Regions from separate parts of the Streptomyces durhamensis genome, predicted to be linked through region 2. Evidence: riboswitches for the same ligand, from Rfam matches in the RefSeq annotation. Region 2 holds a riboswitch; each other region holds the start of a gene.

Region 1 (3,286 bases), on a different contig from region 2:
ACCCGGTCGCTCGTTCGCCTACCAGACGTGACAATACTTCCTGCCCAATGTGGCAGCAATCGTTGACAGTTGAGGGCGGACCGGGTGAGGATCACGACACAGAGAGCAAGATTCACCCCGCCTGGGTGCTGTCCAGACCCGCCCCGGGTGCCGTCTATGGGGGAGCGGCATCCGGGGTGATCTCTGTCCCGCCTCTCCCGCGAAGGGTGACGCGCGATGCCGCAGCCCGTCCTTCTGCTCGGGGCCGGCCGGGCCGCGCACGGCGGCTACCCCCTGGCACGGATCGCCGCCGTACGCCCGGTGGTGCTGGTCGGCGCGTCGGCGCCCGGCTGGGCGCGGCCGTTCCTGTCCGGCCTTCTCGCCGCTGACCCCGCGCGGGAGGCGGAGACGGCCGAGACGGTGGCGCGGTACGCCGCCCGTCATCCGGTCGCCGGCGTCCTGACCTGGAGCAGGGCGCACCTGGCCGTGGCGGCGCGGGTCGCCGGGCGGCTGGGGCTGCCGGGTCTGCCGTACGAGACGGCCGCCGCCTGCGCCGATCCACCGGCGTTACGGGCGCTGCTGGTCCGGCACCGGGTGCTGCCGGCGGGGCCGGAGGACACGGAGGGGCCGCTGGTGTCGGCCGAGACGGTCGTCCTGGACGACGAGGTCCGCATCACCGCACTGACCCGTACGACCCCGCTGCGCCACTCGGTCCACGCTCATGACGGGCTGCTGCACAACCGGTTCCTCCGGCAGACCGTGGAACGCACGGTACGGGCGCTCGGGCTCACGCACACCGTCGCGCACGTGGGTGTGCGGCTGACCCGGCGGGGGCCGCGGGTCACCGGCGTCGCGCCGCATCTGCCGGGTGACCTGATTCCCTGGCTCGTGGAACGGGCGACGGGGGTGGATCTGGTGGGGGCGGCCCTGGCACTCGCGTGCGGGACGGTGCCGGACGTGACGCCCACCCGGCAGCGGGCGGCGGCGATCCGCTTCGCGGAGCCGGCGGGGTCGGGGCGGCGCGGGTACTGGGCGGTCGAGGGTGACGACGCGCATCAGTGCGAGCGGGCGCTTGAGGGGGTGGCCGGGGCCGCCGCCTAGTGCTGTGGCCGGAAAGGTCTGCCGGAAAGCTCGCGGCGTCCGGTGCTGGGGCACCTCCCACACCTTTCGGGCTGCGGGGGAGCATCGCAAGGCGGAGCATCGCCCGCGTACCGGATGTACTCGGGTGGTGCGACAACACGGCGAGGTGCCGTACCGGGCGTCGCGAGCCGGTGAACCTTTCCGGCCGCAGCACCAGCGGTGCCGCGGATCGTAGGGCCCTGTGCCCGATGAGCGGGCCGGCCCGCCGTTCGTCCCGAGCGCTCGCCGCGTCAAGTGCCCGCCGGTCCCGGGACGTTCCGCCGCCCACGGCGCAAGGGCGCGGCCGGCCGCCCGGCGGGCCGCCCGCCTCCGTCGGGACCGTGACCCCGGTCACCGCCGTCCTGTGCCCACAGCCACTCCTCAGGGCGCTCGGGGCTGCCGGTAAAGTGGCGGCGTCGTCATCACACCCGTACGGGGGGAAGCCGGTGCAATTCCGGCGCTGACCCGCAACCGTCAACCATCCCGAGGATGGTGAGCCGGACCGCCCCGGGCGGGACGTTGACCGGCTCGCGTACCCGGCGGTCCGCCGGGTACGGCACCGTCGAGGTTTACGGAGCCGAGCCGCCCGGGGGTCCCCGTGCGCTGCCGGTTCCCCGCAGGAGAGGCAGTCGCCGACCATGAACGTCCGCCGCAGTGCCGCGGCTCTCGCCGCCGTAGGCGTGCTGGCCGCCGCCGCGCCCGCCACGGCCGCCGGCCCGTCCCCGTCTCCCAAGGTCGCGATCCCGTCCGGGCTGTACGGCACGTCCGACCCGACGTACGACGGTGTGTGGCGCCAGTCGCTGACGCTGGTCGCCCAGCGGACCCTCGGCTACCGGCCGGCCGCGAAGGCCGTGGACTGGCTCGCGGGCCAGCAGTGTGCCGACGGCGCCTTCGCCGCCTTCCGCGCCGCTCCCGCGAAGGCCTGCGACAGCAAGGTCACGGTGGACACCAACAGCACGGCCGGCGCCGCGCAGGCCCTGAAGGCGGCCGGCGGGCACGACGCCGCCGTCGGCAAGGCGGTGGCCTGGCTGAAGTCCGTGCAGAACAAGGACGGTGGCTGGGGCTACTACCCGGGCGGGGCCAGCGACACCAACTCCACCTCCGTCGTCATCGGCGCACTGGCCGCCGCCGGCACCGACCCGGCGGACGTGCGCACGTCCGGCAAGTCCCCCTACGACCTGCTGGCCGCCATGTCCCTGTCCTGCGACCGGGACGGCGGCGCCCTCGCCTTCCAGCCGGACAAGAAGGGCGAGAAGGCCGCCAACGCGGACGCCTCGGCGGCCGGTGTGCTCGGCGCGCTCGGCAAGGGGTTCGTCGCCCAGGCCGGCAAGGCGCCCGCGCACGCCGCCTGCACCGACGCCGCCCACCCCGCTCCCGCGCAGATCGCGGACAACGCCGGCGCGTACCTGGCGGCGACCGTCGCCAAGTCCGGCCATCTGCAGTCCACGCTGCCCGGCGCCAAGGACCAGCCGGACTTCGGCAACACGGCGGACACGGTCGTCGCGCTCGCCGCGGACGGCCGCACCGAGCAGGCGAAGGCGTCGTACGCCTGGCTGGAGAAGAACGCCTCCCAGTGGGCCGTGCAGAGCGGTCCGGCGGCGTACGCCCAGCTGATCCTCGCCGCGCACGCGGTCGGCGCGCAGCCGGGTGACTTCGGCGGCACGAGCCTGGTCCGCTCGCTGAACGAGCTGGGCCCGGCCCCGAGCATGGACTCCTCCGCACAGGCGACCAAGAAGTCCGAGGACTCCGGGAAGTCCGGCTCGGGTCTCGGTGTGTGGTGGTTCGTCGGTGTCTGCCTCGTCGCCGGCATCGGCGTCGGCTTCCTGCTCAGCGGCCGCAAGAAGCGCCAGCCGTGACGGCGGTCCGCCGCGCCGCGAGTCTGCTGTGCGCCACGCTGGTCGTGCTGGCCGGGGCCGGACAGGCGCACGCCACCGGCTACCGCTACTGGTCCTTCTGGGAGCGGACGGGCGGGCACTGGACGTACGCCACGCAGGGCCCGTCGACGGCCCGCCCCGACGACGGCGCCGTGGAGGGCTTCCGTTTCGCGGTGAGCGCGGACTCGGCGGACGCGAACCGGCCGCGCGGCGCGGCGGACTTCGGCACCATCTGCGCGGGGACGCCCGCCCGGTCCGGTACGAAGCGGGTGGCCCTGGTCCTCGACTTCGGCACCCCGGCGGACGCGCCGTCC
Region 2 (3,286 bases):
CAGAATCTCTTCAACGGGCCCACGAGCCGGCTGCGGACCCTCGCGCGGGGCCGGTAGCCAAGGGGCACCTGGGCCGTGAGGACCAAGCGGAACGTCATTCACCCTGTCCAGACACCGCCACGCCCGCCTCAGTTCATCTTCCGTTCACCCAGGTTGCCTACGTTCGTCCAGCCAATGACCTCGAACGATTGCCTGGGTAAATGGAAAGCTTCTCGCTGATCCTCGCGATTGTGGTGGTAACCGCACTCGCGTTTGATTTCACGAACGGTTTCCACGACACCGCGAACGCGATGGCCACCACCATCTCCACAGGCGCCCTGAAGCCGAAGATCGCGGTAACCATGTCCGCCGCCCTCAACCTGGTCGGCGCCTTCCTCTCCGTGGAGGTCGCGAACACGATCTCCAAGGGTCTCGTCGACGAGACCGGCATCCGTCCCGAGGTCATCTTCGCCGCCCTGGTCGGCGCGATCCTCTGGAACCTCGTGACCTGGCTGATGGGCCTGCCCTCCAGCTCCTCGCACGCCCTGATGGGCGGCCTGGTCGGCGCCACCGTCGCCTCCGCCGGCTTCGGTGCCGTGCACGGCGACGTGCTGGTCACCAAGGTGCTGCTCCCGGCCGTCGCCGCGCCGCTCGTGGCGGGCCTCGCGTCGATGCTGGCCACCCGCTTCTCCTACGGCATCGGCGGCAAGGCCGAGGGCGAGGCCACCCGCAAGGGCTACCGCGCCGGCCAGATCGCCTCCGCCGGCCTGGTCTCCCTCGCCCACGGCACCAACGACGCCCAGAAGACGATGGGCATCATCACCCTCGCGCTGATCGCGGGCGGCGCCATCGCCCCCGGCTCCAACCCTCCCACCTGGGTCATCCTCTCCGCCGGCCTGGCGATCGCGCTCGGCACCTACATCGGCGGCTGGCGCATCATCCGCACCATGGGCACGGGCCTGACCGAGCTGGAGCCGCGCCAGGGCTTCGCCGCCCAGACCAGCGCCGCGACCGCCATCCTGGCCTCCTCCCACCTGGGCTTCTCCCTCTCCACCACGCACGTCGTCTCCGGCTCGGTGATGGGCGCGGGCCTCGGCCGCAAGGGCGGGGTGGTCCGCTGGTCCACCGCGACCCGTATGGCCGTCGCCTGGGTGCTCACCCTCCCGGCCGCCGCGCTGGTCGGCGCGGGCGCCGAGTCCGTCACGGACCTCGGTGACTGGGGCACCGCCGTGGTCGCCGTCTTCCTGGTCGCCTCCAGCGCCGCGATCTGGAAGATCTCCCGCCGCGAGGTCGTCGACCACACCAACGTCGTCACCGGCACCGAGGAGCCGGCCGGCGTGGTGACCACCGCCATCGCCGCGGTGACCCCGCCCCCGGCGGGCACGATCACCGAGGACCTGACGGCGACGATCGCCTCCCCGGCGGCCGCCGAGCCCGCGACCCCGGCCGTCCCGCCGGCCGCCACCGTCTGACCCCCGGTCACCCCGGTTACGAAGGAAGCATCATGAAGATCGACTGGGCGGCCATCGGTTCCGTCTTCGGCGTCAGCCTCGTGTTCACGGTGGGCCTGGTGGCCCTGTTCACCCTCGGCGTGAGCGGCCTGGCCCGGCGCGAGAAGGCCGCGGCCCAGGGCGGCTCCGCCGGCCTCGCCGTCACCGGCGCCTACGTCTGCTTCGCCGCCTGCGCGGCGGCGGTGGCGTACGGCATCTACCTGATCGTGGCCAAGCCCTGACGAGCGCCTCGCCGGAAGGGCCCTGAAGCGGAAGTGCCCTGAGACGCCGTCGACCGGCCGCGGCACAGACGTGGCCCGTCGCGTCCGCGCGGCGGGTCCCTGCCGGCACCCCCGCGCCCCTTCGGGCGCCCAGGCTCCCCTCTGCCCCGAGGGGAGCCTTTTCGCGCGCCCCCAGGCCACGCGATGTGGGGATCGGCACACTCTCCCCGTGCAGGTCAACGGCAAGTTGACGGCCGTTCCGGGCGCGTGGTGGACTGCCCGGGCCATGTACGGCGGCAGCAGAGGAAGCCGGTGCGAATCCGGCGCGGTCCCGCCACTGTCACCGGGGAATGAACCCCCCGGGAGCCAGGAACTCTCGCCGCCGCATCACGTCGAACCAGGGCGCGGACACCCTGAGTGAGGACATATATCGCCATGCTCGGCTGCCGATCGAGGACACGTACCAGGCCCGCTCCTGTACCCACGGCCGGCTGAGCCGATGGGTGCCGATCGCTCCTACGCGTACGGCGCCGCCGCCGGGCTTCTCGGTGACCTGCTCCTCGGCGATCCCCGCCGCGGGCATCCGGTCGCCGCGTTCGGGCGGGTGGCGGCTGCCGTGGACCGCGCGTTGTGGCACGACCACCGCGGCTGGGGCGCCGTGCACACCGCCGTGTGCGCCGGCGGCGCCGTCGCCCTCGGCACGGTGGCCGCACGCGTCGTACGCCCCTCCCCCACCGCCTCCCTCGCCCTGACCGCCGCCGCCACCTGGGCGGTCGTCGGTGGTACCTCGCTCGCCCGCGAGGCCCGCGCGATCGGGCGTGCCCTGGAGCGCGGGGACGTCGAGGCGGCGCGGGCGCGGCTGCCCCATCTGTGCGGCCGGGACCCGCAGGCGCTGGACGCCGGCGGGATGGCCCGGGCCGTGGTCGAGTCGGTCGCCGAGAACACCTCCGACGCCGTCGTGGGCGCGCTGGTGTGGGGTGCCGTGGCCGGGGTGCCGGGACTGCTCGGGTTCCGGGCGGTCAACACCCTGGACGCGATGGTGGGGCACAAGTCCCCCCGGTACCGGCGCTACGGCTGGGCCTCCGCCCGGCTCGACGACCTGGCCGGCTGGCCCGGGGCCCGGCTGACCGCCGTACTCGCCGCCGCGGCCGGCCCCGACCCCCGCGGCGCCCTGCGCGCCTGGCAGGCCGACGCCCGCAGGCACCCGAGCCCCAACGCCGGTCCCGTCGAAGCCTCCTTCGCCGGCGCCCTCGGCGTACGCCTGGGCGGAACGCTCTCCTACGGCGGCCGGGTCGAGCACCGGCCCGTGCTCAACGGGGACACCGGCCGGGCGGTCGGGGTCACCGACATCGACCGGGCCGTACGGCTCTCCCGCCGCGTCGGCCTGCTCGCGCTCGGCACCACGGTCGCCGCGCGCCTCCTCGTCAAGCGTGTGAAGGGACGTGACAAGTGAACGGGGGTCTCCTCGTCGCCGGCACCACCTCCGACGCCGGCAAGAGCGTCGTGACGGCCGGGATCTGCCGGTGGCTGGTGCGCCAGGGTGTGAAGGTCGCGCCGTTCAAGGCGCAGAACATGTCGCTCAACTCCTTCGTCACC
Region 3 (3,286 bases), on a different contig from region 2:
GCCGGATGCGACCACACGCGTTCTGCTGTCCGGGGTGAAGGGCATCGCCGCCGACCACACGCTCGCCGTGTTCGTGGACCCCTGCACCGGCACGGTGCGCGGCGCGCTGGAGCAGTACGGCTCCACCGGCGCCCTGCCGCTGCGCACCTGGATCGACGAGCTCCACCGCGACCTGCACCTCGGTGACACCGGGCGCCTGTACAGCGAGTTCGCCGCCAGCTGGCTGTGGGTGATCACGGGTGGCGGGCTGGTGCTCTGGTGCGGCCGCCGCCGTGCCCGCCGCAAGGTCCGCGGCACCACAGGACGGCGGCGCTCCCTGACCCTGCACGGCACGGTGGGCGTCTGGGCGGCGGCCGGTCTGTTCTTCCTGTCGGCGACCGCCCTGACCTGGTCCACCTACGCCGGGGCCAACATTGGCGACCTCCGCGAAGCCCTCGGCCAGTCCACCCCCTCCGTCACCGCGACGGTGAGCAGCGGGCACGGGGGACACGACTCCATGGCGGGCATGGACATGAAAAGCATGGATATGGGCTCGCACTCCGGCGCACGCTCCGACGTGGGTATGGACGCCGTACTGAAGACAGCCCGCGCCGAGGGCCTGTCCGACCCGGTGGAAATCGTGCCGCCCACGGACTCCGGCTCCGCCAACGTCGTACGGCAGATCCAGCGCAGCTGGCCGGAGAGGCAGGACTCGATCGCCGTCGACCCGGCCACCGGCAAGGTGACCGACGTGCTGAGGTTTCGCCGACTACCCGCTACTGGCGAAGCTGACGCGGTGGGGCATCGACGCCCACACCGGTACTCTGTTCGGCCTCGTGAACCAGATCGCGCTGGCCGGTCTCGCCCTGGCCCTGGTCCTCCTCATCCTCTGGGGCTACCGCATGTGGTGGCAGCGCGGCCGCGGCTCCGCCTTCGGCCGTCCGATTCCCCGCGGCGCCTGGCGACAAGTGTCGGTTTCCGTGCTGGTGCCCCGCGTCGCGGTGGTCGCCGTCGTCGGCTACCACGTCCCGCTGCTCGGGATCCCGCTCGCCGGCTTCCTCGCCGTGGACATCGTCCTCGGCTGGATCGGACGCCGTCGTACCGGGCACGCACACGCCTGAACCGAGCGGCCGCACCTGCGCGGGAGCGTAGCGCGACGCCTGCCGCGATCACGTGCGGCCGCGGATGTCGTCATGCTTCTCGGGACACGCAGTGCTCGAGCAGCACGGCCATCGGGCCCTCTACGAGCCGATAGCGCACGATTCGGCCGTCCTTCTCGCCGTAGACGATGCCTGCGGTCCGCAGCAGGCGCAGGGCCTGGGACACGGCGGTGTCCCGCATGCCCGTGGCGACGGCGAGGTCGGAGACGGCGAGGGGGCCCGCCTGGTGGAGGGCGAGCAGGAGGGACAGGCGCCCGGGGTCCGAGAGCAGCGAAAAGCGGTCGGCCCAGGTCCGTACGCGCTCGGGCTCGCCGACGGCTGCGATGGCGTCGCAGACCCGATGGCCGTCGATGGTCCGCTGCCCGGCACGTTCCGCGGGGACGAGATGCATGGACTCATCATCGCAGTCACCGGCTCCTGCCTCCACATCTGATCAGTTGTGCAGCCTTGCAGCCTCGACCTCCTGCCTTCTAGGGTGGGCGGGCCGTGGTGTTCGGGAAGACCGGTGACAGTCCCTCAGGGGCTCAGTCCGGAGCGGCCCTCGCCACTGTGATCGGGGAGTTCCCGCCCCATGCGTTGCCACTGGCCTCACGGCCGGGAAGGCAGGGGCGGGCGCGTTGACCCGTCAGCCAGGAGACCGGCCACGGCAGCACGAAGCTGATCCACGAGGTGCTGGAGCGTGACCGTATGACCATGTCCCCAGGCGTGCCCGAAACCGCCGCCGCCCCTTCCTTCCGCTGGCGTCGTGAGGACACCGTCCGGACCGCCGGTCTCCTGGCCGTGATCGTCGCTCTGCACGTGGTCGCCTTCGGGATTCTCTTCCTGCTCGTGGTGCCGCGGCATTACGAGGTCGGGACCAAGGCGTTCGGGGTCGGACTGGGCATCACGGCCTACACCCTCGGCATGCGGCACGCCTTCGACGCGGACCACATCGCCGCGATCGACAACACCACCCGCAAGCTGATGGCCGACGGCCAGCGGCCGGTGTCGGTGGGCTTCTGGTTCGCGCTGGGCCACTCCGGCGTGGTGGTCGCCATGGCCGCGCTGGTCGCTGGTGGCGCCAAGCTCGCCGGCACCCTGATGAACGATGACTCGCGAGCACACCAGGTCCTGGGCACCGTGGGCACCACGGTCTCTGGCAGCTTTCTGTACCTGATCGCAGCTCTCAATCTGGTGGCACTGTTCGGCATCGCCCGCGTCTTCAAGGCCATGCGTGCGGGACGCTACGACGAGGCCGAGCTGGAAGCGCACCTCGACTCGCGCGGTTTCATGAACCGCATCCTGGGCCGGCTCACCAAGTCGATCCGCCGCCCCGGCCAGATGTTCCCCCTCGGCTTCCTCTTCGGTATCGGCTTCGACACCACCACCGAGGTCCTGCTCCTCGCCCTGGCCGGCAACGGCGCCGCCGCCGGCTTGCCCTGGTACGCGGTCCTGTGCCTGCCCCTGCTCTTCGCCGCCGGCATGAGCCTGTTCGACACCCTCGACGGCACCTTCATGAACTTCGCCTACCAGTGGGCCTTCTCCAACCCGGTCCGCAAGGTCTTCTACAACCTCACCATCACCGGCCTGTCCATCGCGGTGGCTTTCTTCGTCGGCACGATCGAGCTGGTCGGGGTGCTGCACGACAAACTGGGCCTGAGTGACGACGTCTCCGGCTGGATCGCGGGCCTGGACTTGGACAACGTCGGCTACGTCATCGTCGGCCTGTTCGTGGTCGTCTGGGCCGTGGCCATCGGCTACTGGCGCCTGGCCAAGGTCGAGGAGCGGTGGAACGCCCGTACTGCGGAGGCAGGTTGACCTGACTCGGCCCGGAGCCGGCGCCGACGACGGCACCGACAGCAGAAAGGCTCCCGCAAGGATCTGCCTTGCGGGAGCCTTTCGTTGTACCGCCTGCCGATTCGGTGGGGCTGGGTGCTGTCGGGCGACCTGCCGCCCCACCATCAGCAGGCTGTGGAGGCTGCGGCGGGTCAGGGCCGACGGATCTGGCAGACCGGGGGATGCGTGCGGAGCTGTCCGCGTACGAGGGCCGGCCCATCCCGTGGGCGGCGCGCCAGTCACCCTCTGGTCACGACGTGCTCACCTACACCGATGCCAGCCCCGCACCTGAGCCATCACACGACAGTCCCGCCGACGGCGAGACGCCGGTC
Region 4 (3,286 bases), on a different contig from region 2:
GGGCCCTCGCCGACGTCCGTGCGGCCCGTCTGCAGCACCGAGTCCAGGAGGTCGACCGAGACCATGTCGGCCAGGCCGGGCACGACGACGTCGGCCAGTTCCTGCGCGGTGCGCTCCACCTCCAGGGTGGTGCCGATGCGGGCCGAGCCGTCGGCCACCAGGCGCAGGCGCTGCTGGGCGCGGTCGGCCCTCCTGGCCGCCTGGTACCGGTCGGTGACGTCGACCACCACGTTGGCGACGCCCAGGACGTTCGCGTGCTGGTCCTCCAGCCGGTACAACGACACCGCCCAGGCGTGGTCGCCCTCCGGGTCGGCGCGTGTGCGGCCCACCACCTGCCGGTCGACCACGGGGACTCCGGTCTCCAGGACCCGCCGCATGGCGGTCTCGGCGTCCTGGAAGGGCGCACCGGGCAGGATCTCGCCGAATCTGCGGCCAACGTGCTCGGCCTCGGCCACGCCGTGCATCGACGCCAGGGCGGGGTTGACCACCACGTACCGCAGGTCGGTGTCCAGGATCGCCAGCCCGATCGGCGCCTGGGTGACCAGCCGGGTGGACAGGGCCACGCCCCGTTCCACCTGGCGGAGGGTGCTCCTGTCGGTGGCCAGTCCCAGGGCGTAGTGGTCGCCGATGTTGTCGGTCAGCCGCATGTTGCGGAACTCGACCATCCGGGTGCTGCCGTCCTTGTGCCGGACGGGAAACGCGCCTGCCCAGCCCCGGCCCGTCTCCATCACCTCGGCGAACAGCATGATCGCCGCATCCCGGTGTTCCGGTTGCAACAGCAGCAGGGCCGCGTACTGCCCGACCGCCTCACTGCCGGTGTAGCCGAAGAGCTGCTCGGCCTGCGGGCTCCACATGTCGATCCGCCCGTCGGCCTCCAGCAGCACCGCGGCGACGCCCAGCAGATCCATCAGGCCGCTCGGGCCCGAGTCCGCGTCCTTCGGACCACCCGGTCGCTGTGGAGGCTGTTGCGCTGGGCTCATCACAGTGGCTCCTTTCACCTGCTGACCTCACCGGCGTACCGGTCCCACGGAGAAGGTCAGGGGAAACGTCCTTCCTGCAGGTCAGCCACCCTTTCCACGATGCTCCACGGGACCTGCGAGGGCCAGTGGGACGCACCGTGGGAACCGCACCGTCCGCTCGGGCAAGCGCCTGGTGGCGGGTGTCGTCGACGGCCGCACCATCAGGGGGAACGACCTGGCGACGTCGCTCGCCACGCTCGGCACCCTGCTGGGGCCGGCCGACCGGGCCGACGTGTCGGCGTCCTCCATCCTGCTGCACGTGCCGCTGGACGCCGCCGCGGAACGCGACATCGACCCGCGATCCTGCGCCGGCTCGCCTTCGCGAAGCAGAAGGCCCGGGAGGTCACGCCACCAGGCCCCCTGCCACGGCCCGAGCGTCAGGAACCCGCGGTGCGCCGCGGTGGGGTGAAGACGTACAGGTCGAGGATGTCCGGCAGGGGCGCCACCCCCGGGCCACCGGCGCGCACCCAGGTGACGATGTCCTCGGTGGCGTCCGGGTCGTTGACGAGCCCGAGCCACACCGGCCGCGCCCCGGCGGCCCGGCCCGCGGCGGAGGGCTGTACGACGATGACGTTGGCCCGATCGCACACGTCGAGGCAGTCGGAGACGCGCATCGGCACCTCCGCCCGCAGCCGCGCGGTCTGCGCCGCGTGATCGACCCCGGTCACCTTGGGGCTGCCACAGCAGCAGTCCCGGCACACGACGACACGGCACGGCACCGTTCCGCCGGCCTCCACGCGCTTGCCTGATGTCCCTGCCGTCGGCCTTCCGGGCACGGCGCCACTCCCCTCCCGGGGAGATCCGCCCCGGTCCTGCTCGAGGAGGCGACCGCGTGAGTCTCCTGGCTTCCGGTGTGCCACTCGCCCCGCTGTGGGGAGTGGCTCACCGGTCACAGTGGCGGGACCGCGCCGGATTCACACCGGCTTCCTCGGAACGCCGTCGCCTTTTGTCGCTGGTCATCATCTCATCAACGGCGAGTGCGCCGACCGGTGGCCGGGCCCACGCGGCTCGGCCACCGATGCGCGGGAGCGGCTACGGAGCCATCTCGTACGCTCCGGACAGTGCCTCGACCCGCTGCCAGACCCGCTCCGTGCGTGCCGCGTCGACGACCGGCCGCCGGATCGACGCCAGCGCCCAGTCCCGCTGCTGTTCGGTTGCCGAGTCCTTGCCGTGCAGTTCGACGGCGTGCGCGGAGAAGTCCCGTACGAGGACGGCGAAGAGTTCGTCGAGCACGTCCTCGTCGAGGCCGGTCAGAGCGGCCTGCTCCAGGACGAGCTGTCCGTGCACGACGAGGGCGAAGAGCTGACCGACCGCGAGGACGAGGTCGAGGTCGCGGCTCTGCTCCGCGTCGGGGGCGGCCGTGGCGACGAACTCGCAGAGCGCGTCGGCCTGTTCGCGCAGTCGGGTCACGTTGGGCAGGTGCGCGAACGCGTCGAAGGCGGGCCGCCAGTCGTGGAAGCGCACCGAGCCGAGGCCGCGGGCCGGTCCCTGCCGGAACAGGAAGTCGTCGTCGGCCGCGTCGAGGCGGGTCGGCACGGCGGGGTACTCGACGGCGTCGAGGAGATGGCTGCGCAGGAACTTCAGGATCAGCGCCAGGTTGACGTGGACCGTGCCCTCCAGCTTCGGGAGGCCGCGGATCTCCACGGCCGCCTGGCCGAAGTAGTTGTCCTTCTCGAAGCCCTTGGCGGCGATGACGTCCCACATCAGGTCGATGACCTTCTCGCCCTCCGTGGTCACCTTCATCTTCGTCATCGGGTTGAAGAGCAGGTAGCGGCGGTCGTCGGGGCCGGCGGAGCGGAAGTAGTCGACCGCGCGGTCGCTGAACGACTTCATGCCGACGAGCCTGACGTACGCGTCGGTCAGCTCCCGCCGCACGTGCGGGAAGCTGGTGACGGGGCGGCCGTAGAGGATGCGGTTGTGGGCGTGGGTGACGGCCTCGTACATCGCGTGCTCGCAGATGCCGATCGAGGCGGTGCACAGGTTGAACTTGCCGACGTTGACGGTGTTGAGGGCGGCGTCGAAGGCGGCGCGGCCCGTGTGCAGGACGTCCTCGGCGGCTACGGGGTAGTCCTGCAGGCGGAACTCGCTGACGAACTTGGAGGAGTCGACGACGTTCTTGACCAGGTGGTAGGCGGGGTGACGGCTGTCGGCGGCGAAGAACACGTAGCCGTCGGGGCCCTCGACGTCGCTGCGGCGGCCGAAGACGGAGACGAGTCCGGCCGCGTTGCCGTTGCCGATGTAGTACTTGGAGCCGGTGGCGCGGAAGC

What was found. A riboswitch is a leader RNA that binds a small molecule or an ion and turns the genes downstream of it on or off. The one in region 2 is predicted to bind cobalamin.
Region 1: another riboswitch for cobalamin. It lies ahead of IO33_RS0130945 (SCO2321 family membrane protein); the one in region 2 lies ahead of IO33_RS0117715 (cobalamin biosynthesis protein).
Region 3: another riboswitch for cobalamin. It lies ahead of nicT (Nickel transporter NicT); the one in region 2 lies ahead of IO33_RS0117715 (cobalamin biosynthesis protein).
Region 4: another riboswitch for cobalamin. It lies ahead of IO33_RS0110935 (hypothetical protein); the one in region 2 lies ahead of IO33_RS0117715 (cobalamin biosynthesis protein).

The regions. Positions count from the first base shown of each region.
Region 1 is NZ_JNXR01000024.1:19,147-22,432, reverse strand. It holds gene IO33_RS0130950 (ATP-grasp domain-containing protein) at 217-1,080, shown strand; cobalamin riboswitch at 1,475-1,623, shown strand; gene IO33_RS0130945 (SCO2321 family membrane protein) at 1,737-2,954, shown strand; gene IO33_RS0130940 (SCO2322 family protein) at 2,951-3,286, shown strand, end outside.
Region 2 is NZ_JNXR01000012.1:5,279-8,564, forward strand. It holds gene IO33_RS0117700 (lysozyme) at 1-57, shown strand, start outside; gene IO33_RS0117705 (inorganic phosphate transporter) at 201-1,451, shown strand; gene IO33_RS0117710 (hypothetical protein) at 1,484-1,711, shown strand; cobalamin riboswitch at 1,945-2,088, shown strand; gene IO33_RS0117715 (cobalamin biosynthesis protein) at 2,190-3,143, shown strand; gene IO33_RS0117720 (cobyric acid synthase) at 3,140-3,286, shown strand, end outside.
Region 3 is NZ_JNXR01000043.1:21,062-24,347, reverse strand. It holds partial or broken gene IO33_RS44970 (PepSY-associated TM helix domain-containing protein) at 1-1,100, shown strand, start outside; gene IO33_RS0139025 (ArsR/SmtB family transcription factor) at 1,171-1,530, opposite strand; cobalamin riboswitch at 1,610-1,799, shown strand; gene nicT (Nickel transporter NicT) at 1,827-2,936, shown strand.
Region 4 is NZ_JNXR01000006.1:310,690-313,975, forward strand. It holds gene IO33_RS0110925 (SpoIIE family protein phosphatase) at 1-980, opposite strand, end outside; partial or broken gene IO33_RS52335 (hypothetical protein) at 1,141-1,364, shown strand; gene IO33_RS0110935 (hypothetical protein) at 1,397-1,738, opposite strand; cobalamin riboswitch at 1,834-1,973, opposite strand; gene IO33_RS0110940 (acyl-CoA dehydrogenase family protein) at 2,052-3,286, opposite strand, start outside.